Linked DNA regions of Sinorhizobium meliloti. The protein of the gene in region 1 interacts with the protein of each later gene in a pairwise test. Links are inferred from orthologs where the notes say so. Each region holds a gene or a part of one and is shown on either strand. Other genes may lie near its edges.

Region 1 (10,081 bases):
CGCGCTTCTGCTTCCCGGCGCACAGCTCCCGCTCAACATCTTCGAACCGCGCTATCTCGCCATGTTCGACGATGCGCTCGCCGGCAACCGGCTGATCGGCATCGTTCAGCCCTCCTTCGCGGAAGGCCGCAACGACATCGACGCTTCGTCTGTGCCGGCGCTTTGCCAGGTAGGCTGCATCGGCCGGATCACCTCTTTCGCCGAGACCGGCGACGGCCGCTACATCACCTCTCTCACCGGCGTGTGCCGCTTCCGGCTTTTCGCAGAGGTGGCCGGCTGCCGCGGCTATCGCCGTTTCCGCATCGGCCCGTTCGGGAGCGATCTCGAAAGTCCGGACGATGAGAGCCTCGTCGACCGGGAGGCGCTCCTCGCAGCCTTCCGGGCCTATCTCGACGCCAACAAGCTCGAAGCCGACTGGGAAAGCGTGGAACGCGCCAGCAATCGTACCCTCGTCAACTCCATGGCAATGATGTCGCCCTATGGACCGGCGGAGAAGCAGGCGTTGCTGGAGGCTCCCGACCTGAAAACGCGGGCCGAAACGCTGATCGCCATCACCGAGATCGTGCTCGCCCGCAACTTCGGCGACCTCGACAATATTCTGCAATGAAAAGAGCGATGGACATCAACGCCAGCAAGGTCGATCCGAAACTCCTGGAACTGCTCGTCTGCCCTCTGACCAAGGGCCGCCTCAGCTACGATCCGGAAGCCAACGAACTGGTGTCCGAAAAGGCCCGCCTCGCCTATCCGATCCGCGACGGTGTGCCGATCATGCTGGTCTCCGAGGCGCGCAAGATCGAGGATTGAGGGTCGACGTTTCGGTGCGGCCAGGCTGCCTGAGCTTCGTGGTTTGCCCCTCTTCGGGTTAACCCCCACGCGGGGATTTGCCCTTCTCCTCGGGTTCAACCCGAGGACTAACCCTCTCCCCGCATGCGGGAAGAGGGGATTGATGCGTTTGCCGCTTGTCGCGCCGGTGCGGCGGATACTGCTCATGAAAGGGATCCCTCGGGAACCCAACCGCCTCAACCCCGCTCGGTCGGGATTGCCCCTCAACCGGCTGCCGCCACCTTCTCCCCGCAGGCGGCAGGGCTGTCCGGGGAAAATTCATGCATAGCGGAAGACCATTTGGTTTGGGATGGTCCGGGGTTTTGGTCGGCTTGGATTGACCTGCGGCGGCTTGTGGATTTCGGCGATGCTTTTGCGCTGGAACAGGCACTGGGTGACGAGGTCGGTGAAGCGCAGGATCGGTAGAGGGACGCGGGCGAGGCGGGCGGCGATGCGCAACAGTGCATAGGCGATCATCGCCGCGAAGATCTGCAGGCGGATGGCGTTGTCGTTGTTGCCGAGGAACTTGCGGATCTTGAGGTGCTGTTTGATCCAGCGGAACAGAAGCTCGATCTGCCAGCGATCCTTATAGAGCTGGCCGATCTCGACGGCGGAGCGCTCGAGGTCGTTGGTCAGAAGCGTGATCGTATCGCCGTCCTGGCGCTTGACGATTACCCGGCGCAAGCCGATCGGCAGCTTGGAATCGCCCTTGCTGGCGAGGCTGACCTGGCTGTCTTCGAGGACCAGGAAGCCATCGCCTTGAGGTTGCTCAACGGGGCGTTCAGCGACCAAAGCCAGTCCCATGTTGGTCTTCGGCCGGGTGACGAAACTGGCGCCGGCTTCGGCGATCGCCGTCCACCAGCCGTAATGGCAGTAGCCCTTGTCGAAGACATAGGTTGCGCCCTTTTCGATGGTGATCGTGCGGCCGATCTGGGCGTCGTTGACGTTGGCGTCGGTGATGTCGAGGATGCCTGGACAATCGGCCTTGGGATCATAGACGACATGCAGCTTCATGCCGCGGATGCGGCCGTTCGACTTGGCCCAATCGTACAGCTTACCCAGCGGTATCGGGGTCGAATCGATCAGCCGCAGCATCTTGGTGCCCTCCCGGCGCGTCTGCCGGTCGAGCTGACCGGCCAGAAGCGCGAAGGTCTCGGCGAAGACGGCGACCGGGCGGCGGCGGTTGGCGTCCGACAGCGTCGAGCGCATCAGCCGGCCACTGCCGAGATGGTAATGATGCTGACTGTTGGCGTTGAAGCTCGCCTCCAACCCGCGCAGGCTGGTCGTGGCGCTCAACTGGGCATAGATCAGTGCCACCAGATGATCCCAGCTGGTAAAGCACTTGTCGTAGGCATCCCCGGCATGACGATCCACAATCGCCTGAAAGCTGCGGCGATCAATCGCTTTCAGCAGCTGGGCGAAAATGCTAGGGGTGAACCGCATGCTCCGTCTCCTTTTCTGAGTCTCGACAACCAGAAAATAGACGGAAAAACGCCGTCTGACGGGGCATGCGCCTGCGACATTTCGATTCACCCGGAACTTTCCCCGGACAGCCCTGCCGCCTGCGGGGAGAAGGGATATGCCGCGCCCGCTCGCTCCCTCGGGCGGGCGGTGAATGCGGGGTTCAGTTGGCGCCGCTTGTCCCTTCTCCCCGCCTGCGGGGAGAAGGTGCCGGTAGGCGGATGAGGGGCGGACAGAGGCACGAACGGTTGCGTTCAAATCGGCTCGCCGGCGAGCAGCCGCGGATCGGTTCTCCCGGGAGTGCCCGCCGCCTGGCGGATGAAGAACTTCTTGAGCGACGGCAGGCGATCGACGAGGCCGAGGCCGAGGTCGCGCACGACCCGCACGGGCATGATGTCGTTGGAGAAGAGCCGGTTGAGGACGTCCGTCGTAACGCCCATCCGGAAGGTATCGAAGCGCCGCCACGTCTGGTAGCGCTCCAGAACCGCGAGCGAGCCGATATCGAGGCCGAGGCGGTCCGCCTCGACGATCGTTTCGGCGAGGGCCGCGACATCCTTGAAGCCGAGATTGAGTCCCTGGCCGGAAATCGGGTGGATGCCGTGCGCGGCATCCCCGGCGAGCGCGAAACGCGGTGCGACGAAGTCGCGGGCAAGCGTGAGGCCGAGCGGGAAGGCACGCCGGCCGCCGACCACCTTGAGACGGCCGAGCTTATGGCCGAAACGGCGCTCCAGTTCCTCCTCGAAGATGAAATCGTCCTCCTTGACCAGACGCTCGGCATCATAGGTGCTCTCGGTCCAGACGAGCGAGGAACGGTTGTTCTTGAGCGGCAGCGTCGCGAAGGGACCGGCAGGCAGGAAATGCTCCTCCGCCGTCCCGCCATGCGGACGCTCGTGCTCGACGGTGGTGACGATGCCCGACTGGCCGTAATCGAACTCGACGGCCTTGATGCCCGCCGCCTCGCGCAGCCTCGAACGAACGCCGTCGCAGGCGACCAGCAGCCGCGCCTCGATCGTCTCGCCGCCCGCCAGAGTGACGGCGACGGAATGATCTCCGCTCTTGAAGAGCTCCACCACGGTCGACTGCCGGATCGAAACGCCGAGTTCGTCGCAGGCGCGGCGCAGCGCACCGACGAGCGCCGTATTCGGCACCATATGGGCGAAGGGGCGGCCGTCGCCGCCATTATCCTCGCCCCCGCCCTCGAATGTAAGGAAGACCGGTCGGACCGGATCGGCCGTCTTCGAATCGGTGATCACCATCCTGAGGATCGGCTCGGCCTCGGGCGCGATCGCCTGCCAGACGCCGAGGACGTCGAGCATCCGCTCGGCAGCGGCGGCGACGGCCGATGCCCGTTCGTCCTTCGTCCACACGCCTTCCGGCGCGGCATCGACGACCATGACATCGAGATGGGGGGCCGCCTTTTTCAGCGATACGGCAAGCGAGAGGCCGACATAGCCGCCCCCGGCAATCAGAACGTCGATCATCCGCCTCGTCTCCCGTCGCACTTGAAGCATCATCTCGTGCCTATATAGATCAATGCCAACGCCGTTCCTACCATCGGAGACCGCCGAAATGTCGCGCCCTACCGAGACCGCCACGCCCATGGATGCGCTCCTTGCGATACTCGACCTCGAGAAGCTCGAGGAAAACCTCTTCCGGGGCTTGAGCCCGCAGGTCGGCTGGCAGCGGGTCTTCGGCGGCCAGGTGATCGGCCAGGCGCTGGTCGCCGCCCAGCGCACGGTCGACGGGGGCCGCTACGTTCACTCGCTGCACGCCTATTTCATGCGTCCGGGCGACCCTTCCGTTCCGATCATCTACGAGGTCGACCGGATCCGCGACGGCTCGAGCTTCGCGACGCGGCGCGTGGTGGCGATCCAGCACGGCAAGGCCATCTTCGCCATGTCTGCCTCCTTCCAGTACGACGAGGATGGCTTCGAGCACCAGTTCGACATGCCGGACGTGCCGATGCCGGAGACGCTGCCGGGAGAGCAGGAACTCAAGGAGAAGTTTCTCGTCCACGCACCGGAGGCGATCCGCCGCTATTGGGAGCGGCCGCGGCCGATCGAAATCCGGCCCGTCTCGCTCGAACACTATTTCTCGCGCGCGAAGGCATCCCCGAAGCAGGACGTATGGGTGAAAGCGGTCGGGACGGTGCCGGACGAGCGCCATCTCCAGGCCGCCGTCCTCGCCTATCTCTCCGACATGACGCTCCTCGACACGTCTCTTTACGCACACGGCACATCGGTCTACGACCGCAGCCTCCAGGTGGCCAGCCTCGACCACGCCATGTGGTTCCACCGGCCCTCGAAAATGGACGATTGGCTGCTCTATACCCAGGACAGCCCCAGCGCGCACGGCGCCCGCGGAATGACCCGCGGCAGCCTTTTCGACCGCTCGGGCGTTCTGATCGCCTCTGTCGCGCAGGAAGGATTGATCCGCAAAAAGGCAATTGCGTAAATTTTTGCCATTTTTCGGATTCTGCTTATATTTTAATCATTCCGACTGGCGTGTTTTTAGCGTTCCGCGGCAGCCCCCTCGCCGGACGTGTTTTTTCCATTAGTTTTCAGTGGTTTGTTCTGCCTCATCGAATCTGGCACGCCCCTTGAATGTAGCTTTCCGGTTGCCAGCGCGTCAGGCGCTCAAGCAGCAAGGAGAGACGGCCTCCGCTGGAGGCAGACAAGGATGGGAACTCGATGAAAATTGTGATGGCCATTATCAAGCCGTTCAAGCTCGATGAGGTTCGCGAAGCCCTCACTGCCGTTGGCATCCAGGGTTTGACCGTGACCGAAGTGAAGGGCTACGGCCGCCAAAAGGGACACACCGAGATTTACCGCGGCACCGAATATGCCGTGAGCTTTCTGCCTAAGCTGAAGGTCGAGATCGCGGTCGCGACGGAGATCGTCGACAGGGCCGTCGAAGCCATCGCTTCGGCCGCCAAGACCGGCCAGATCGGCGACGGCAAGATCTTCGTCTACTCGATTGACCATGCCGTGCGCATCCGCACCGGCGAGACCGACTCAGAAGCGTTGTAAACCACGCCGTTCAGGGAGCTATTTTCGATGTCGTCATTCACCCTTTCCACCTCTCTTCGACGCGTGGGAGCGACCGCTGCCGCGATGCTCGCGCCGGTCGTTGCATTTGCCCAGGAAGCCGCGCCCGCCGCGGCCGCAACACCGGTGCCGGACAAGGCCGACACCACCTTCATGTTCCTTTCGACGCTTCTCGTCCTGTTCATGCTGATCCCGGGCCTCGCCCTATTCTACGGCGGCCTCGTGCGCGCCAAGAACATGCTGTCGGTGCTGATGCAGTGCACGGTGATCGGCGCCGCCATGATGATCGTCTGGGTCGTCTACGGTTATTCCTTCGCCTTCGGCGGCTCGACGAGCGCCTATTTCGGCGGCTTCGCCAAGCTCTTCCTCGCGGGCGTGACCGTCGACAGCACCGCGGCGACCTTCTCCGATGGCGTCGTCATTCCGGAGTATCTGTTCATGCTGTTCCAGATGACCTTCGCCGCGATCACCCCGGCACTCATCGTCGGCGCCTTTGCCGAGCGCATCAAGTTCTCGGCCGCGATCCTCTTCGCCATCCTCTGGGCGACATTCGTCTATTTCCCGATCGCGCACATGGTCTGGGACGCAAACGGCCTGCTCTTCGGCATGGGCGCGCTCGATTTCGCCGGCGGCACCGTGGTCCACATCAATGCCGGCGTCGCCGGCCTCGTCGGTGCATTCATGGTCGGCAAGCGCACCGGCTACGGCCGTGACATGATGGCCCCGCATTCCATGACCCTGACGCTCGTCGGCGCTGCCATGCTGTGGTTCGGATGGTTCGGCTTTAACGCCGGCTCCAATCTCGAAGCCTCCGGCGGTGCGGTTCTCGCCACCGTCAACACCTTCCTCGCAACGGCTGCCGCAGTCCTTTCGTGGTCGCTCGTCGAGACGCTGACGCGCGGCAAGGCGTCGATGCTCGGCGCCGCTTCGGGCATGATCGCCGGGCTCGTCGCCGTCACGCCGGCGGCCGGTATCGCCGGTCCGATGGGCGCGATCATCATGGGCCTGATCGTCTCGCCGCTCTGCTACTTCTTCGTCTCGGTGATCAAGAACAAGTTCCACTATGACGACACGGCAGACGTCTTCGGCGTGCACGGCGTCGGCGGCTTCTTCGGCGCGATCGCGACCGGCGTCTTCGCCTCCTCCTCGCTCGGCGGCATCGGCTATGCCGACGGCGTGACCATGGGAAGCCAGCTGATGACCCAGATCACGGCCGTCGCCATCACGATCGTCTGGTGCGGTGTCGTTTCCGCCATCCTCTACAAGGTGGTCGATGCGCTTGTCGGCCTTCGCGTATCGATGGAAGCGGAGCGGGAAGGGCTCGACCTCTCCTCGCATGGCGAAGCCGCCTATCACGCGAGCTGAGCAGCGTCGTCAAACGGCGCCGCCAACAGTCCCGTCGCGGTCCGCATCCTGCGGATCGCCCTTGGCCCGGATCTCGCGATCCGGGCTTTTTTTTGCGCTGCATACGCATCCCAACCGCAATTTTTCCGGCACACGCGCATGGTTAATGTCACATTAACCCTACTTCGCTTAGGTTGATTCCATGGGCACGCAAAGTGCCCGGAGCATCCCGCTTTTCGCCCGGATTGAGGGTGAGAAGGCTGCTCCTCACCAAAAGGGCTGGAATATTCATGGGCGGCCTTCTCGCGCGCTCTCGTTCCGGCGGATCGAAACGGGCAAAGCAGGCAACATGAGCAGAAGCAATACCGCAACGCTTGACAGCCGTTCCAACCGGTTCGTGCTGACCCACTTCGTCTGGCGGCAGATCGCCTCGCTGGCGGGGTTCGTTCTCGTCGGTGCGCTGGCACTCGCCATTGCTGCCCTTTCGACATGGAACGTCGCGGATCCGAGCTTTTCCTATGCAACTTCGAACGAGCCGACCAACCTGCTCGGCTATGGCGGCGCCGTCTTCGCGGATATCTTCATGCAGTTCTTCGGCCTTGCGAGCGTCGTGGCGCTGCTCCCGGCCGTCGCCTGGGCTCTCGTTCTCATCCGGGGCACGCATTTCGACAAGGTGCTCAAGCGGCTCGGCCTGTGGTTCGCCGGCTCGGTGCTGGCGAGCGCGGCCTTGAGCTGCGTTCCGGCGCCGATCACCTGGCCGTTGCCGAACGGCCTCGGAGGCGTCTTCGGCGACATGATCCTGCGTTTTCCGGCGCTCTTCACCGGAACCTTCCCGACGGGCACCTTCGCGACCGTCCTCGCCTGCCTCTTCACCGCACCAGCCGCCTGGTGCCTCGTCTACAGCGCCGGCCTCATCGGCGTCAGCGAGGATGAAGAGGCGGAACCGGCGCCGGAGCCCGCACCCAGCAAGGCGCGCACCATACGCGACGAACTCGAAGAGGAAGACGAAGAAGGCCCTCTTACTGTGCTGATGGGGTCGCTCGCCCATATGCGCTACACGGCGCAGGCGAGGCTGCGCCGCGCCTTCGGCATGGGAGCAAAGCCGGCGAAGCGTCAGTATGACGAGCCCTACGACTTCAACAACGACGAATTCGGCACATTGAACGAGCCGGTCCGGCCGAAGGCGCAGGCCGGCCGTATCGAGCCCTCGCTCGATCGTTCCGAGCGCCGCATCGTCACGCCGCCACCGATCATGGGCGACGAAGACGACCCGCCCTTCGATATCGACGAGCGACGGCCTGCCGGCATCCTGCCGGACGACGACGAAGACGACGTGGCCGCAGACTGGGCTCCGCGGCCTGCACCGCCGAAGCCGGCTCTGGCAATGGCGGGCTCGCGCGTGGCCCCGCCGCGGCCGAAAGCCGGGCAGCGCGTCGAGCGCGAGGCGCAGCGCTCGTTCGTCGATGAAGACGGCGATTTCACGCTTCCGCCGATCCACTTCCTTGCCGAGCCGAAGAATGTCGCGCGCGATGCCTCGCTTTCGGCCGATGCGCTCGAGCAGAACGCCCGCATGCTCGAAGGCGTTCTCGAGGATTTCGGCGTCAAGGGCGAGATCATCCATGTCCGCCCCGGCCCCGTCGTCACCCTCTATGAGCTGGAACCGGCGCCCGGGATCAAATCGTCGCGGGTCATCGGTCTCGCCGACGACATCGCCCGTTCCATGAGCGCGATCGCCGCACGCGTCGCCGTCGTTCCCGGCCGCAACGCCATCGGCATCGAGCTGCCGAACCAGCGGCGCGAGATGGTCTATCTGCGCGAATTGATCGGCTCCCGCGACTTCGAGACGACCAAGACGAAGCTCGCCATGGCGCTCGGCAAGACGATCGGCGGCGAATCCGTCGTTGCCGATCTCGCCAAGATGCCGCATCTGCTCGTCGCCGGCACCACCGGATCGGGCAAGTCTGTGGCGATCAACACCATGATCCTGTCGCTGCTCTACCGGCTGAGACCCGATCAGTGCCGCCTCATCATGATCGATCCGAAGATGCTCGAACTCTCCGTCTATGACGGCATCCCGCACCTTCTCTCGCCGGTCGTGACCGACCCCAAGAAGGCGGTCGTGGCGCTGAAATGGACCGTGCGCGAGATGGAAGAGCGCTACAAGAAGATGTCGAAGATCGGCGTGCGCAACATCGACGGCTTCAACAGCCGCGTCGAGCAGGCGCTGGCCAAGGGCGAGGCGATCACGCGCACCGTCCAGACCGGCTTCGACCGCCAGACCGGCGAGGCCGTCTACGAGACGGAGGAATTCGACCTTTCGCCGATGCCCTATATCGTCGTCATCATCGATGAGATGGCCGACCTGATGATGGTCGCCGGCAAGGATATCGAAGGCGCCGTCCAGCGGCTCGCCCAGATGGCGCGCGCCGCCGGCATCCACGTCATCATGGCGACGCAGCGTCCCTCGGTCGACGTCATCACCGGTACGATCAAGGCGAACTTCCCGACGCGCATCTCCTTCCAGGTGACCTCCAAGATCGACAGCCGCACCATCCTCGGCGAACAGGGAGCCGAACAGCTCCTGGGCATGGGCGACATGCTCTACATGGCCGGCGGTGGCCGTATCCAGCGCGTGCACGGACCCTTCGTCTCTGACACCGAGGTCGAAGAGGTCGTTGCCTATCTGAAGACGCAAGGCGTGCCGCAATATCTCGACGCGATCACCGAGGACGACGAGGACGAGAATGATGGCGGCGGTCCGGCCGGCACCTCCAACCTCGCCGATTCCGAGGACCCGTACGATCAGGCGGTGGCGATCGTGCTGCGCGACGGCAAGGCTTCGACCTCCTACGTGCAGCGGCGCCTCGGTATCGGCTATAATAGGGCCGCCTCGCTGATCGAGCGGATGGAGCAGGAAGGCATCATCAGCCCCGCGAACCACGCCGGAAAGCGCGAGATACTGGTGCCGACCGAGGCTGAGATCACCGGCCGGTAAGACAGCGCCACAGCGGCGTGATCAGCGCGCGGCAGGCGGTAACGGTCATTTGAAGGCGTCGTGTTTTCGGGGTTTTCCAACGCCTTGAAGGCGCCCCACTTGCCCTTCAAATGATCACGAATGAAGGAGACTGCGATGATGGAGACCAAAACCGACGGCCGCAACGGGGCAATCTCGCGGCGCGTCTTCGTTGGCGGCCTGGCGGCCCTCGCCGGCTTCGGCGCCACGACGTTCGGCGCGGGCGACGCTTCGGCTCAGGCGTCCGCCGTTGCCCAGAGGATCGCCGATCATTTCTCGTCCGTGAAGACGATGGCCGGCGAATTCGTCCAGTTCGGCCCGCGCGGCGAACAGACGGGCGGCAAGTTCTATATCCGCCGGCCGGGACGCATCCGCTTCAATTACGAAGCACCCT
Region 2 (10,173 bases), 2.1 Mb from region 1 along the record:
CCTCCGGAGTGTCAACTTGAAATTGTCCACGGCTCCTTCCACCAGAAGGACGGGGATGCCGGCCCATTCGGCGATAGAGGCGTCGTCCGTAAAGTCGGACCTGCCGCTTGCCGCCGCTCGCCGGTGAGCGGAGAGGATCGGCTCGAGGCGGAAGCACTGCGGCGTCTGTGCGGCGTAGAGATCGGTTCGCGGAACGGTCTCGGCAACGAGGCCGGCCGCCTTCGTACGCTTCAGCGTGTCGGCGACCGCAATTGCCGGCAGGAGGGCCTGGGCGCCGTCACGAAGCGCCGCACCGCAGCGATCGAGCAGTGTGTGATCGAAAAAGGGGCGCACCGCGTCGTGGATCATCACGTATTCCACGCCGGTAGCGGCGACCGCTTCCAGCCCGGCGAGCACCGAAAGCTGGCGCGTCGCTCCGCCGTGGACCACCGTCAGCTCCAAGGCCCCGGCCATCCGCTTGCGGGCCGCCGCGAACAGCTCTTCGTCATCGGGGTGGATCACGACGACGACAGGTCCCGCTCCGGGCCATGTCGCGAAAATGTCAAGCGTATGGGCGATAACGGGCCGATCACCGATCGTGCGGTATTGCTTCGGTCCCTCGGCCGACTGGCCGGCGCGCTCGCCGCGGCCGGCCGCAACGATCACGACGCCGCAGGAGAACTGTTCTTCGCCTTGCATCTTCTGTATGTGGTCCCGCATTCGCCAATATTCGCCGTGATGTACCGCGAAGGTCCTGCCATGGCCAGCCATGCGAGGAATTTTGTCCCGCGCGTCGAAAAGGCTTGGCAAGCAGAAGAACAATGTCTAAAAATAGTGCAAGATTTTCATGTGCCTGAAAGATATGCATTTGCCCTCGACGGCTTTTTCACCCTCGCTTCTGATCGGGAATGTCGAAATCCGCAATCGCGTAGCGCTCGCGCCGATGTCCGGCGTGACGGATCTGCCCTTTCGCATGCTTGCCTGGCGTTTCGGCGCGGGGTTCGTCGTGACCGAGATGGTGGCGAGCCGCGAACTGGTCGGTAACGCCGCCGAATCCTGGGCGCGGCTGAAGAATTCCGGCATCGATCCGCACATCGTGCAACTCGCCGGGCGTGAAGCGCACTGGATGGCCGAGGCGGCGAGGATCGTCGAGGCCAATGGCGCCGATATCATCGACATCAACATGGGCTGTCCCGCGAAGAAGGTCACCGGCGGCTATTCCGGATCTGCGCTGATGCGCGATCCGGATCATGCGCTTTCGCTGATCGAAGCGACGGTCAAAGCAGCCACGGTCCCGGTAACGCTCAAGATGCGCCTCGGCTGGGATGAGAATTCGATCAATGCGCCGCTGATTGCCCGAAGGGCCGAGGAGGCAGGCGTGAAGGCGATCACCATTCACGGACGAACACGCATGCAATTCTACAACGGCAAAGCCGATTGGGATGCGATCGGGGCCGTCCGCGAGGTGGTCTCCATCCCGCTGATTGCCAATGGCGATGTGGATTCGGTTGCGGATGCGCATGAGATCCTGCGTCGGTCGGGCGCGGACGCCGTCATGGTCGGTCGATCGTGCCAGGGACGGCCGTGGCATGCTGGCGTTCTCGCCGGCGCTGCTGCTCACCCGGATGCGTCGGGCGTCGCCCGCATATTCGCGGAGCATTACGAGATGATGCTCGAATTCTACGGCGTGGAGGTCGGGCTGCGGACCGCCCGCAAACATGCGGGCTGGTATCTCGATCGTTTCGCGCCCGAGCTTCCCGCTTCGGAGAAAGCCGCGATTCTGACATCGACCGAGACGGGTTTCGTACGCGACAGCGTGGTAGCCGCCATTGTTCGCTCCGGCGGGGCGGCGGCGAGGGAGGAGATTGCGGCATGACCGAGAAGGCAACGGCACCGGTGGAAGGTGCCAACGATCTTTCCATGGCCGTGCTGAACGCGATCCAGAATCCGGTCATCCTGGTGGACGAGAACGGCTTCGTCGCCTTTGCGAACTGGGAGGCCGAATCCTTCTTCGGGGCCAGCGCCAACCATCTTGCGCGCCACGATATCAGCGCTTTCATTCCATTCGGCAGCCCGCTCCTGACGCTGATCGAGCAGGTTCGCGAGCGTCGGGCGGCGGTCAACGAGTACCGGGTGGACCTCAGCTCTCCGCGCCTTGGAGCCGACAAGCTCGTCGACCTCTATGTGGCCCCGGTACTGTCGCAACCCGGATCGGTGGTGATCGTCTTTCAGGAACGGTCGATGGCGGACAAGATCGACCGCCAGCTCACCCACCGTGCCGCAGCGCGGTCCGTTACCGGCCTTGCTTCGATGCTCGCCCACGAGATCAAGAATCCGCTTTCGGGCATTCGCGGCGCCGCGCAGCTCCTGGAAACCTCCGTCAATGACGAGGATCGCGCCCTGACGAGACTGATCTGCGACGAAACGGACCGCATCGTCTCGCTCGTAGACCGGATGGAGGTCTTCTCCGACGAGCGCCCGGTCGACCGCCTGCCGCTCAACATCCATGCGGTGCTCGACCACGTCAAGGCGATCGCCAAGGCCGGCTTTGCCCGGAGAATCAAGATATCGGAACATTACGATCCGTCGCTTCCCCCGGTTTTCGCGAACCGCGACCAGTTGGTTCAGGTCTTCCTGAATCTGATCAAGAACGCGGCCGAGGCGATCGGCGACAGGGCGGACGGCGAGATTTTGCTGACGACGGCCTATCGGCCGGGCATTCGCCTTTCGGTCGCCGGAACGCGCGAAAAGATCTCGCTGCCTCTGGAATTCTGCGTGCATGACAACGGTCCGGGCGTCCCTCCCGATCTGCTGCCGCATCTTTTCGACCCGTTCATCACCACCAAGACGAACGGGTCCGGTCTCGGCCTGGCGCTTGTGGCCAAGATCATCGGCGGCCACGGCGGCATCGTCGAATGCGACAGCCAGCATAGCCGCACGACCTTCCGCGTTCTCATGCCGGCATCCAAGGGGCTGGCGGCCGATGAAGAAACTCCGATGACAAAAGGAACCAATGGATGACGGGCGCAACGATCCTCGTCGCGGATGACGACGCAGCCATTCGCACCGTGCTGAACCAGGCGCTCAGCCGTGCCGGATACGATGTGCGCATCACCTCCAATGCCGCAACCCTCTGGCGCTGGATAGCAGCCGGCGACGGCGACCTGGTCGTGACCGATGTCGTGATGCCGGATGAAAACGCCTTCGATCTCCTGCCACGGATCAAGAAGGCACGGCCGGATCTGCCGGTTCTCGTGATGAGCGCTCAAAATACCTTCATGACGGCCATCAAGGCTTCGGAGAAGGGCGCTTACGATTATCTGCCGAAGCCGTTCGATCTGACGGAGCTGATCGGCATCATCGGCCGGGCGCTCGCCGAACCGAAGCGACGGCCCTCCAAACTCGAGGACGATTCGCAGGACGGGATGCCGCTGGTCGGCCGTTCCGCCGCCATGCAGGAAATCTACCGCGTGCTTGCGCGGCTGATGCAGACCGACCTCACGCTGATGATCACCGGCGAGTCCGGCACCGGCAAGGAACTCGTTGCCCGTGCACTGCACGACTATGGCAAGCGGAGAAATGGCCCCTTCGTCGCCATCAACATGGCGGCGATCCCGCGCGACCTCATCGAGTCGGAACTGTTCGGTCATGAGAAGGGGGCTTTTACCGGCGCCCAGACGCGCTCCACCGGGCGCTTCGAGCAGGCCGAAGGGGGGACGCTCTTCCTCGACGAAATCGGCGACATGCCGATGGATGCGCAGACGCGTCTCCTGCGCGTGCTGCAGCAGGGCGAGTATACGACCGTCGGCGGACGCACGCCGATCCGCTCGGATGTCCGCATCGTCGCTGCCACCAACAAGGACCTGAAACAATCGATCAATCAGGGCCTTTTCCGCGAAGACCTCTACTATCGCCTGAATGTCGTGCCCCTGCGTCTGCCGCCCCTGAGAGACCGCGCCGAAGACATCCCGGACCTTGTCCGCCATTTCGTCCAGCAGGCCGAAAAGGAAGGGCTCGACGTCAAGCGCTTCGATCAGGAGGCGCTCGAATTGATGAAGGCGCATCCCTGGCCGGGCAATGTGCGCGAGCTCGAGAACCTCGTTCGCCGTCTGACGGCACTTTATCCACAGGATGTCATTACCCGCGAAATCATCGAGAACGAACTGCGTTCGGAGATCCCGGACAGCCCGATCGAGAAGGCCGCGGCGCGCTCGGGCTCGCTGTCGATATCGCAGGCGGTCGAGGAAAACATGCGGCAGTATTTCGCGAGCTTTGGCGATGCCTTACCGCCCTCCGGCCTCTACGATCGCGTCCTTGCGGAAATGGAATATCCTCTGATCCTCGCGGCTCTGACGGCGACTCGCGGCAACCAGATCAAGGCGGCCGACCTCCTGGGTCTCAACCGCAATACGCTGCGCAAGAAGATCCGCGAACTCGGGGTCTCGGTGTACCGCAGCTCGCGTAGCGCTTGACTGAGATGCAACACCGTTGCATTTTCGCCACAATGCGTTGCTTGAACCTCGCATAAGCGTCGATTCGCCGGCGCGCGGTCGCAGCCGGTCGATCAGACGGGTGCGGGCGGGGAGCTTTGCGTATCCGAAAGGAGACGCGGCGCTTTAAGGTTCAATGTCTCGGTCCGGAACGCAGGCGTATGCCGGTGTCGTCGGTACGCCGGTTGGGGGTAGCACTTTTCATGGTGGATGGAATGGCCTTGCCATTGGGCACGGAGGACGGAGTCACTGCTGCCCAGGATCGGCGAGCCTCCTTTGCCTTGCCGGGGCTTATGCTCGCCACCGGTGCCCTGATCTGCGCCACCTTGTCGCTGCTCGTTCTCCTCGGTCTGACCCCGATCCGGCCCGAGAGAAACATCGTGATCGCCTGTGCCGGCATCAACGGCCTCTTCGTCGTGGGCCTGATCTATCTCATCGCTCGCGAGATCTTCAGACTGCTCAGGGCGCGCAGCAAGGGAAGAGCCGCAGCGCGCCTGCATGTGCGCATCGTCGCGCTCTTCTCGATCGTCGCGATCACGCCGGCGATCCTCGTCGCGATCTTCGCCAGCATCACCCTCGATGTCGGCCTCGACCGCTGGTTCTCGCTGCGTACGCAGGCGATCGTCCGTTCCTCCCTGAACGTCGCGCAGGCCTACGTCCTCGAGAATGCCAGCTACCTTCAGGGTCAGACGGTGTCGATGGCCAACGACCTGGAGCGCAATCGCCAGCTCTATAGCCTCGACCGTACCGGCTTCGTCGAGCTGATGACACGGCAGGCGAGGGGGCGCGGCATGCTCGGCGCATTCCTCGTGCGCGCTGACGGCAGCGCCATACTCCAGGCCAATATTTCGACCGATCGTCCGCTGCCGGCGATCCCGCAGGACGCACTGAAGAGCACCATTGCCGGTCAGCCGACGCTTATCCCCCCGGGCGTGACCAATCTGGTGGGAGCCGTCATTCCGCTCGAAAACATTCCGGGCACCTATCTTTACACCGTCCGAAACGTCGATCCGGAAGTCATGCGATCGATGCGGCTGATGGAAGAGAACACTGCGGAATACAAGACGCTCGAGGCCGGGCGGACCTCCCTGCAGATCGCCTTCGGCGTCCTTTACATCGGTTTTGCCCTGATCGTGCTGCTGGCGGCGATCTGGACGGCCATTGCGGTCGCCGACCGCATCGTCCGGCCGATCCGGCAGCTGATCGGCGCCGCCGACAGCGTCGCTTCCGGCAATCTCGACGTCGTCGTTCCCGTGCGCGCCGTCGACGGCGACGTCGGCAACCTGTCGCGCACGTTCAACAAGATGGTGAGCGAAATTCGGACCCAGCAGGATCAGATCCTGGTGGCGAAGGACGAGGTCGACCAACGCCGCCGCTTCATCGAGGCAGTGCTCTCCGGCGTAACGGCGGCAGTCATCGGCGTCGGCAGAGATCGCCGCATCACCATCTTCAATCCGTCTTCGGAAGGGATGCTCAAGAAGGCGGCGCCGGAGCTCATCGGAGCGAATCTCAGCGACGTGGCCCCGGAAATCGAAGCGGTTCTGGTCGAGGCCGAGAGCCGCTACCGCAACGATTACCGCAAGCAGATCAATATCATGCGCGGCGGCACCGAGCGCACGATGAATGTTCAGGTGACGCGAGAGGAGGGCGACGAATCGCATGGCTCCTATGTCATCACCGTCGACGACATCACGGATCTGGTAATCGCGCAGCGCTCCACCGCCTGGGCGGACGTCGCTCGCCGCATCGCACACGAGATCAAGAACCCGCTGACGCCGATCCAGCTCTCGGCCGAGAGGCTGAAACGCCGCTACGGCAAGCAGATCGATCAGGAGGACCGTGCGGTCTTCGACCAGTGCACCGAAACGATCGTGCGCCAGGTCGAGGACATCGGCCGGATGGTCGACGAATTCTCCGCCTTCGCGCGGATGCCGAAGCCCACGAAGGAGAAGTCCGACCTGCGGGCGATCCTGAAGGACGCCGTATTCCTGCGCGAGATGGGCAACAGCCACATCAACTTCGTCCGCGATTTCGGCGACGAACCGCTCGAGGGGCAGTTCGACGGCCGCATGCTGGGTCAGGCATTCGGCAATCTCGTCAAGAACGCGGTGGAGGCGATCGAAGCCGTGCCCGCGGGAACGTCACGAGGCGCGCCCACAGTCGTCATCCGATCCCGTCGCGATGATACCACCGGCCGCTTCGTGGTCGACGTCATCGACAACGGCAAGGGGCTTCCGACCGAGAACCGGCACCGAATTCTGGAGCCGTACATGACGATGCGGGATAAGGGCACCGGTCTCGGCCTCGCTATCGTCAAGAAGATCATAGAGGACCACGGCGGGCAACTGGAACTGCACGACGCACCGCCGGACTTCGACGGTGGCGCCGGGGCGATGATCCGGGTGGTTCTGCCGCCCGCCGGCGAGACCGGGGGCGAAGATAATTTGAAGGATAAGGGTAATACCAATGGCGGCTGATATTCTGGTTGTGGATGACGAGGAGGATATTCGCGAGATCGTCTCGGGAATCCTTTCGGACGAGGGCCATGAAACGCGGACCGCTTTCGACAGCGAGAGCGCTCTCGCGGCGATCAACGACCGTGTGCCGCGCCTGATCTTCCTGGACATTTGGATGCAGGGAAGCAAGCTCGACGGCCTGGCACTGCTCGACGAGATCAAGAACCGGCACCCCGATTTGCCGGTGGTGATGATCTCAGGTCACGGCAACATCGAAACCGCCGTTTCCGCGATCAAGCGCGGAGCCTATGATTTCATCGAGAAGCCGTTCAAGGCCGACCGGCTGATCCTGATCGCCGAGCGGGCGCTCGAGAATTCCAAGCTCAAGCGGGAAAACTCAGAGCTGAGACGGAAGTCGGGCGATCCGGTGGAACTGATCGGAACCTCCGTTGCCGTGTCGCAACTGCGCCAGATGATCGAGAAAGTGGCGCCCACCAACAGCCGTATCATGATCCAGGGACCGTCCGGCTCCGGCAAGGAACTCGTCGCGCGGATGATCCATCGCAAGTCCGCGCGTGCCAACGGTCCTTTCGTGGCTCTCAATGCGGCTGCGATCACGCCCGACAGAATGGAGATCGCGCTTTTCGGTACCGAAGGAACGACGGGGCAGCCGCGTCGAACGGGTGCACTCGAGGAGGCCCACGGGGGCATCCTCTACCTGGACGAGGTCGGCGAAATGCCGCGCGAAACGCAGAACAAGATCCTGCGCGTCCTCGTCGACCAGCAGTTCGAGCGGGTCGGCGGCTCCAAGCGCGTCAAGGTCGATGTCCGCATCATCTCCTCGACCGCCTACAATCTCGAGAACATGATCACCGAGGGCCTGTTCCGCGAGGACCTGTATCACCGGCTCGCCGTCATTCCGGTGCGCGTTCCCGCTCTTGCGGAGCGGCGCGAGGACATCCCTTTCCTGGTCGACATGTTCATGCGACAGGTAAGCGAACAGGCCGGCATCCGTCCCCGCAAGATCGGCGAGGATGCGCTGGCCGTACTGCAGGCGCATGATTGGCCCGGCAATATCCGCCAACTGCGCAACAACATCGAGCGCCTGATGATCCTCGCGCGCAGCGACGGTCCCGATACGCCGATCACCGCCGACATGCTGCCGAACGAGGTTGGGGACACCCTGCCGAAGATCTCGGCGCAGGGCGATCAGCACATCATGACCCTGCCGCTGCGGGAGGCTCGCGAGATGTTCGAACGCGATTATCTGATCGCCCAGATCAATCGCTTCGGCGGCAATATCTCGCGCACCGCCGAATTCGTCGGAATGGAGCGCTCCGCCCTTCATCGCAAGCTGAAGTCGTTGGGCGTGTGATCAGAAACCCATAACGAGCCATCGGCAGATCCGTCCCAGACGTAAGGAATAGCAATGAAGGTGATCATATGCGGGGCAGGGCAGGTCGGTTACGGCATCGCCGAGCGGCTGTCGCGCGAGAATAACGACGTTTCGGTGATCGACACGTCGGCCGCGCTGATTGCCTACATAACCGAGACGCTGGACGTGCGCGGTTACGTCGGCCACGGGGCGCATCCGGATGTACTGGCGAAGGCGGGCGCCGACCAGGCCGACATGCTCATCGCGGTAACGCTGTACGATGAGGTCAACATCGTCGCCTGCGAAGTAGCCCATGCGATTTTCAACGTACCGACCAAGGTCGCCCGCATCCGCGCGCAGAGCTATCTTGCGCCCGAATATTCCGACCTCTTTTCGCGCGAGAACGTCCCGATCGACGTGACGATCTCTCCGGAAATCGAGGTAGGGCGGCTCGTGCTTCGCCGCATATCCTTTCCCGGCGCCACCGACGTGGTGCGCTTCGCGGACGATCGGATCGCGATGGTTGCAATCGAATGTATGGAAGACTGCCCCGTCGTCGACACGCCGCTGCAGCAATTGAGCGAGCTCTTTCCCGATCTGCACGCGACCGTGACCGGTATCTTCCGGGACGGTAAGCTGATCGTTCCGCATTCCTCCGACCAGTTGAAGACCGGCGATCTCGCCTATGTGGTCTGCGACCGGGACCATGCCCGCCGCACGCTGGCGCTCTTCGGCCATGAAGAACAGGAGGCGCGGCGGATCATCATCCTCGGCGCCGGCAATATCGGCTATTTCGTCGCGCGAACGATCGAGGAACAGCAGCCGCGCATGCGGGTGAAACTCGTCGAAAACGACCGGGATCGCGCCGTGCTCGTCGCCGACAAGCTCAACAGCACGGTGGTCCTCCACGGCTCGGCCATGGATCAGCGGATCCTGGCGCAAGCGGATGTCCAGGAGGCGGATCTCGTCGTCGCGCTGACGAATAACGACCAGATCAACATCCTCGGGAGCATGCTTGCCAGGAGGCTTGGAGCGAAGTCGACCCTCGTGCTGATCAACGAACCGGCCTATCAGGACTTCGCCGGCGCCGCCGGTGTCGACGCCTATATCAATCCGCGCGCCGTCACCATCTCGCGTGTGCTGCAGCACGTGCGAAAGGGCCGCATCCGGTCGGTCTACGCGGTGCAGAACGGCATGGCGGAGGTGATCGAGGCAGAGGCGCTCGAAACCTCTCCGCTGGTCGGCAAGGCGCTGCGCGAGCTCGAATTGCCGGAGGGTATCCGCATCGGCGCGCTCTATCGCGACAAGGCCTATGTGCGCCCAGACGGCAACACGCGGATCAAGGCGAAGGACCGCGTGGTCCTCCTCGCGGCCGCCGAGACCGTCCGCGATGTCGAACAGCTCTTCCGCGTCAGCATTCAATATTTCTGAGGGCCTCAGCCATGCCGAGAATCGCCTATGTCAACGGCACTTACGTCCGGCACGCCGAAGCCGCCATTCACGTCGAGGACCGGGGTTACCAGTTTGCCGACGGCGTCTACGAGGTCTGCGAGGTGCGGCACGGCTTCATCATCGACCTGACCCGACACCTCGATCGCCTAGGGCGATCCCTGGGCGAGCTCAGGATAGGCTGGCCGATGAGTCGTGCGGCGCTGATCCATGTCATCCGGGAGGTGCTGCGCCGAAACAGGGTCCGCAACGGGCTCTTCTATCTGCAGGTGACCCGCGGCGTCGCGCGGCGGGATCATGTTTTCCCTGATGCGGACACGCCGCCTTCGATCGTCGTCACCGCCAAACGCACGGATCCCGGGGCGATCGCCCGGAAGAATGCCGAGGGCATATCGGCGATAACGGTGCCGGAGAACCGGTGGGA
Region 3 (6,092 bases), 620 kb from region 1 along the record:
TAAATGCCGACGAGATTTTCGGCCTCCGGCCGATCCTTAAGACCGTCCGCTTCGCTCGGAAGCGCGTCCGGATCGGTCTTGGCCTTGCGGATCTTCTTCAGGATCGTGTCGGCATCGTCCATCAGATTGATGCGCGACAGATCGGATGGATCCGACTTCGACATCTTCTTGGTGCCGTCGCGCAGCGACATGACGCGCGGCGCCGGGCCGCCGATCAGGGGTTCGACCGGCGGAAAATAGGCATGGATCGGCTCTTCGCCGACCACGATGTCGACGCCGTAACCACCGCGGCGGATATGCTCCATGAAGTCGATGTTGAATTTCTGGGCGATGTCGCGGGTGAGCTCCAGATGCTGTTTCTGGTCGTCGCCGACCGGCACGTGGGTGGCGCGATAAACGAGGATGTCGGCCGCCATCAGGCTCGGATAGGCGAGCAGGCCGAGCGAAGCGTTTTCACGGTCCTTGCCGGCCTTGTCCTTGAACTGGGTCATCCGGTTCATCCAGCCGATGCGGGCGACGCAATTGAATATCCAGGCGAGCTCGGCATGCTGCGGCACGGCCGACTGGTTGAAGACGATGTGCTTTTCGGGGTCGATGCCCGAGGCGATGAAAGCGGCCGCGATCGAACGGATCTGGCCCGGCAGGTCCTCATGCACGAGCTGAGCCGTGATCGAGTGCAGGTCGACGACGCAATAGATGCAATCGTTGTTTTCCTGAAGGGCGACAAATTTGCGGATCGCGCCGAGATAATTGCCGAGATGCAGGTTGCCGGTCGGCTGAACACCGGAAAATACGAGCGGCTTGAATTCGTTCATGTCGTCCCCAATCGGGCTTGTGGAGGGCCCGGCTCCAGTTGATATCCGCCGCGCTTATGCACGGCGGGCCGGGCGCAATCAAGAGGCATGGTCACGCGGGCTGGAGGAGATCCCACCTATTGCCGAAGGGATCGACGAAGACGGCAACGGTTCCGTAGACCTCATGGCGGGGCGCCTCGAGGAACGTGACGCCTGCGGAAAGCATGGCGGCGTGATCGCGGCCGAAGTCGTCGGTAAAGAGAAAGAAGCCGACCCGCCCGCCGGCCTGATTGCCGATTGCGGCGCGCTGCCTTTCGCCCTCGGCCCGGGCGAGCAGGAGAGCGGTCTCCGCCGCACCTTTCGGCCGCACGACGACCCAGCGCTTGCCGCCGCCGAGGTCGCTGTCATCGAGGAGGTCGAAGCCGAGCTTGCCGCAGTAAAAGGCGATGCCCTCGTCGTAGCCGGGCACGACGATGGCGACACGGGCAACCGACTGTCTCATTGCCGATCCGCCCCTTCGCTCGCCCGCTCGACGGACGAGGCCGATGCCCCCCGTTTGACGCTGCGGCGGATCATCGAGAGGCTCGCGCCGCCGATCCCGAACGCGACCGCGAAATAGATCGCCATCGCGGCGGCGATCAGGCCGCAGAGGGTAAGGGCGCGGGTCGCAAGCGGTGCGGCGGAAGATAGCGGGAAGGCGAGCCAATCCACGGCAACGTATAAGGCGGCCGCCATGATCGCAGCGGCGATCACCAGCCGGGGAATCCTCGTCAGCAGGGGAATATCGCGCCCCCAGTGCCCACGCCAGACGAGCGTCGCGAAAAGAAGCAAGGCGTTCACCCAGCCGGCGACGATTTCGGCCGTCGCGATGCCGCTTGCGGCAAGCGACGGAAAAAGCGTCAGCGCCAGGGAGACGTTCACTGCCACGGAAATCCCGGCGAAGATCATCGGCGTGCGGGTGTCCTCGCGGGCGAAGAAACCGGGAATGAAAGCCTTGATCAGCACGAAAGCCGGCAGGCCGAGGCCGTAGATCGCCAGGATATGCCCGACGACGACGGTGGATTCCGGCGAGAACTGGCCGCGCTCGAAGAGGAGCCGGACGATCGGCTCCGACATGACGAGCAGCGCCGCGGCGGCGGGGAGCGTGAGGAACAGCGTGAATTCGACGGAACGGTTCTGCAGGTTCGCAGCCTCGTTGAGGTTGCCGCCGCGCAGAGCGCGTGCAAGCTCGGGCAGGAGCACGGTCGCAACGGCAATGCCGACGACGCCGAGCGGCAGCTGATAGATGCGGTCGGCATAGACGAGCGACGAGACGGCGCCTTCCTTTGCAGAAGCGATATTGGTGTTGATCAGGAGGTTGATCTGGGTGATGCCGCCGGTGATCGCCGCGGGAAGTGCCAGCACCAGCAGGCGCTTGACGTTCGGCGTCAGCCGGGGCCGGCGAAAGCCGATCCGGATCCCGGCATTGCGCACCGCGACCCAGACGATCGCCAGTTGCACGAGGCCCGCGGCCAGCACCCCCCAGGAGAGGTCGTAGCCCACCGCGACCGCATCCTGGCCGCTGTACCAGGCGTAGGCCAGCACGGCGATCAGGATGAAGTTCAGGAAGACCGGCGCGATGGCTGCGGCGAAATAGCGGTGCAGCGAATTGAGCATGCCCGCCATCATCGCCGCCAGCGACATGCAGGCGAGATAGGGAAACATGATCGTCGCGAAGGTGACGGTGCTTGTGAATTTCGCGGGGTCGTCGGCAAATCCGGGAGCGATCAATTGCCCGACGATGAAAGGCATCGACAGTTCCATGGCGATCGTCAGCAGAAGAAGAACGGTGAAGAGGACGCCGAAGACCTCCTCGGAAAAGCGCCGGGCGCCGTCCATGCCGTGCGCCTCGATCTCCTTGGCGAAAAGCGGCACGAAGGCCGAATTGAACGCCCCTTCGGCAAAAAGCCTGCGGAAGGTGTTCGGCAGCCGGAAGGCGGTGTTGAAGGCATCGGCGACCGGGCCGGTGCCGAGTGCGGCCGCCATGAAGGTTTCCCGGATGAAGCCGAAGAGCCGGCTTCCGAGCGTTGCGCCGCCGACGGTAGCGAATTTCTTGACCAGACTCATGTTTCGGCTTTTGTCGTTTTGGAACCGTGGGGTACACGGGACACAGGGGTCGGCGCAATGATGCCGGAGGGCATGCGCTCGCGCGCTTCGTCCACCTCGCCCGCCAGCACCGCCTTGAGGCGCGCTGCGATGTTCATCTGCCGGTTCTCGCTGGTGATCTTCGAGCCGACCAGGTCGGTGACGTAGAAGGTGTCGATCACCTTTTCGCCGAAGGTTGTGATGTGGGCCGACGCGATGTCGAGCGACAGGTCTGACAGCACGGCGGTCACTTCGGAAAGCAGACCGGTCCTGTCGAGGCCCTCAACCTCGATGACGGTGAACTTGTTCGACAGCGTATTGCTGATTGTCACCTCCGGCGTCACGGTGAAGGCCCTGCTGCGCTTCTTCACACGCGTCCGGCTGGCGATCACCTCGGGCAGCCTCTTGCGGCCGGAGAGCACGTCCTCGATCAGCTTGCCGATACTCGCTGCCCGGCGTGTTTCGTCCTCGGCGACCGAGAATTCGCGGTTGACGAGAATGGTATCGAGCGCCCGGCCGTCCGACGTCGTGTGGATCTGCGCGCCGACGATGTTGGCACCCGCTGCGGCGCAAGCGCCGGCGATGACGGTCAGCAGGCGCGGATGGTCCGGCGACAGCACCGTGATTTCGGTGATGGCGTGGAAATCATGGGTGCGAACCATGGTCGCGAGCGTCCTGCCCGCGCGGTCGGCTTCGCGGATGAAGCCTGCATGGCGCACCTGCTCCTCGAGCGCCACGGTCAGGAGATAGGGCTGGTAATGCAGCCGCACATAGGCCTGGCGCTCCTTCTTGGGCCAGTCGGCGAGCGCCTCCTCCAGCATGTGGGCGGCGTGCTTCGCCCGCTCCTTGCGCGACAGTTCCGAAAAACCTCCCGAGAGCAGAAGCTCGGTCTCGTAGTAGAGCGTGCGCAGGAGCTGGCCCTTCCAGCCGTTCCAGACGCCGGGCCCGACGGCGCGGATGTCGCAGACGGTGAGGATGAGCAGCATCTTCAGCCGTTCGAGGGATTGGACCCGTTCGGCGAAATCGACGATGGTCTTGCGGTCGTTAAGGTCGCGGGTCTGCGCGACCATCGACATGGTCAGATGTTCCTCGACCAGCCAGACGACCATTTCGGTCTGTTTCGGGGTCAGCCTGAAGCGCGGGCAAAGCTTTCGCGCGACCTTGGCGCCGGCCACCGAATGATCTTCGGGGCGCCCCTTGGCGATGTCGTGCAGCAGAACGGCGACGTAGAGGGCTTCGCGGTCCTCGATGCCAGGCATCAGCATCGCCGTCAGGGGATGCGCCTCCTCCTCCAGCCCCCGCTCGATGCGGGAGAGGACGTCGACCGAGCGCAGGAGATGCTCGTCCACCGTATAGTGGTGGTACATGTTGAACTGCATCATCGAGACGATCTTCCCGAATTCCGGGATGAAGCGGCCGAGCACCCCCGCTTCGTTCATCCGGCGAAGGATCAGTTCCGGATTGCGCCGCGAGGTGAGTATAGACAGGAAAAGCCGGTTGGCCTCTTCGTTTTCACGCAAGTGCGGCGTGATCAGGCCCAGGGAACGGGTCACCTGCTTCAGCGCCGCCGGGTGGAATTCGAGCCCGTTGATGTCGGCGATGTGGAACAGGCGCATGAGGTTTACCGGGTCGCGCTTGAACACATCGGTACCCGCAAGTGCGATGCGCCCGCCGTCATCGACGAAATCGAGCGTGCCCGCGATCTTGCGGACGCGATTGCGGAAGCGGCTTATGACGCCCGTGATCCCGGGCGTGTCCTTGGCCTGCTGGTCCTCCAGCGCCGAGCAGAAGATCCGGGTCAGGTCGCCGACGTCCTTGGCCACCAGGAAGTAGTGCTTCATGAAGCGTTCCACCGCCGAGAGCCCGGGGTGGTCGTGATAGCCGAGCGCCTCGGCGATCTCGCGCTGGATGTCGAATGAGAGGCGCTCCTCCGCCTTGCCGGTCAGGAAATGCATGTGGCAGCGCACCGCCCAGAGAAAATCCTCGGCCTTCTGAAAGAGCTTGTATTCCTGCTTCGAAAGCACGCCGAGCTTGACCAGATCCGCAGAGTCCTTGACCCGGTAGAAATACTTCGAAATCCAGAAGAGCGTGTGCAGGTCGCGCAAGCCGCCCTTGCCTTCCTTGACGTTCGGCTCGACGAGGTAGCGCGTGTCGCCCGCCTTGCGATGACGCTCGTCCCGCTCGGCGAGCTTGGCGGCAATGAATTCCGGACCGGTATTGCGGACGATCTCATGGTCGAAGCGCGTTTCGAGTTCGTTCGCCAGAGCCGCGGACCCGCAGACATAGCGGCATTCGAGGATCGCGGTGCGGATGGTCATGTCCGCACGCGACAGGCGGATGCATTCCTCGATCGTTCGCGTTGCGTGACCGACCTTGAAGCCGAGGTCCCACAGGATATAGAGCATGAATTCGATCGCCGGCTCCGCCCAGACCGCTTTCTTGGCGGGCAGGAGGAAGAGGAGGTCGATGTCCGAGCCGGGCGCGAGCGTTCCGCGGCCGTAGCCGCCGACGGCGGTGACCGCGATGCGCGAAGCCTCGGGGGCCTTCGCGGCGTCGAACACCTGGTTCAGCACGAAGTCGTGCAAAAGGGTAATCAGCTGGTCCTGAAGCCAGGAGATGCGCTCTGCGCATTTTATTCCTGCGCCGTCTGCGGCGAGCAACTCGCGCGCCTTGGCGCGGCCCGCGACATTTGCCTCCTTGAAGGCCGCAAGCAAGGCCCGGCGCATCGGTTCGCGCTGTTCGGCATGAGCGGAGGCGATGAAGTCGCACCTGGCCCGAAGCGCCGCCACGTCCAGGATTTCGGGAAAGGAGGTTTCGTGTCTGGCCATGAAGTGCCGAGGGGCGTCCTGTCCGACTTAGATCATTCGTTGCAAGCGCCGCTGTATAGCCCTTTTGCCGGCCGAATGACAGGGGAAATAGCCGGGCGAAATCAGCGGTTGGAAAGCTCCTTCTTGAGCGCGTAAAGCGCGTCGAGCGCCTCTCGCGGCGTCATGTCGTCCGGGTTGAGCGCCTTCAGGGCCTCCTCGACCTTCGAAGGACCCGACGATGCCCTCGCCGCCTCCTCTCGCCGGACGGCAACCTGGAACAGCGGCAGGTCGTCGATCAGCTGGCTCGCCGGATTCTTGCGGTCGGCATCCTCGAGCTTGGCAAGCACATCCCTCGCGCGGGCGACGA

Evidence for each region.
Region 2: the proteins of JOH52_RS07205 (region 1) and JOH52_RS17545 interact in binary tests that used the Escherichia coli proteins (3 or more experiments, as listed by UniProt). The link is inferred for Sinorhizobium meliloti from one-to-one orthologs.
Region 3: the proteins of JOH52_RS07205 (region 1) and JOH52_RS04400 interact in binary tests that used the Escherichia coli proteins (3 or more experiments, as listed by UniProt). The link is inferred for Sinorhizobium meliloti from one-to-one orthologs.

What each region holds. Positions count from the first base shown.
Region 1 is NZ_JAGIOS010000001.1:1,531,455-1,541,535, reverse strand. The notes cover bases 3,736-6,642. They hold JOH52_RS07205 (P-II family nitrogen regulator), read left to right. Parts: upstream 3,736-4,973; coding sequence 4,974-5,312; downstream 5,313-6,642. Other genes in these bases: JOH52_RS07200 (ammonium transporter), read left to right, coding at 5,340-6,642; tesB (acyl-CoA thioesterase II), read left to right, coding at 3,853-4,737; JOH52_RS07215 (ubiquinone biosynthesis hydroxylase), read right to left, coding at 3,736-3,794. Outside these bases: JOH52_RS07230 (LON peptidase substrate-binding domain-containing protein), read left to right, coding at 1-607; JOH52_RS07225 (Trm112 family protein), read left to right, coding at 616-804; JOH52_RS07220 (IS4-like element ISRm16 family transposase), read right to left, coding at 1,102-2,265; more of JOH52_RS07215, read right to left, coding at 2,538-3,735; more of JOH52_RS07200, read left to right, coding at 6,643-6,695; JOH52_RS07195 (FtsK/SpoIIIE family DNA translocase), read left to right, coding at 7,024-9,669; JOH52_RS07190 (outer membrane lipoprotein carrier protein LolA), read left to right, coding at 9,805-10,081. UniProt on the Escherichia coli protein: Involved in the regulation of nitrogen metabolism. Regulates the activity of its targets by protein-protein interaction in response to the nitrogen status of the cell.
Region 2 is NZ_JAGIOS010000001.1:3,611,827-3,621,999, reverse strand. Bases 927-3,925 are described here. They hold JOH52_RS17545 (two-component system sensor histidine kinase NtrB), read left to right. Parts: upstream 927-1,851; coding sequence 1,852-3,000; downstream 3,001-3,925. Other genes in these bases: ntrC (nitrogen regulation protein NR(I)), read left to right, coding at 2,997-3,925; dusB (tRNA dihydrouridine synthase DusB), read left to right, coding at 927-1,855. Also shown: JOH52_RS17555 (bifunctional 2-C-methyl-D-erythritol 4-phosphate cytidylyltransferase/2-C-methyl-D-erythritol 2,4-cyclodiphosphate synthase), read right to left, coding at 1-678; more of dusB, read left to right, coding at 827-926; more of ntrC, read left to right, coding at 3,926-4,451; two-component system sensor histidine kinase NtrY, read left to right, coding at 4,631-6,946; two-component system response regulator NtrX, read left to right, coding at 6,936-8,300; Trk system potassium transporter TrkA, read left to right, coding at 8,355-9,731; JOH52_RS17520 (D-amino-acid transaminase), read left to right, coding at 9,743-10,173.
Region 3 is NZ_JAGIOS010000001.1:912,622-918,713, forward strand. Bases 2,697-6,092 are described here. They hold JOH52_RS04400 ([protein-PII] uridylyltransferase), read right to left. Parts: upstream 5,747-6,092; coding sequence 2,897-5,746; downstream 2,697-2,896. Other genes in these bases: murJ (murein biosynthesis integral membrane protein MurJ), read right to left, coding at 2,697-2,900; mutS (DNA mismatch repair protein MutS), read right to left, coding at 5,848-6,092. In the rest of the region: trpS (tryptophan--tRNA ligase), read right to left, coding at 1-815; JOH52_RS04390 (VOC family protein), read right to left, coding at 907-1,296; more of murJ, read right to left, coding at 1,293-2,696.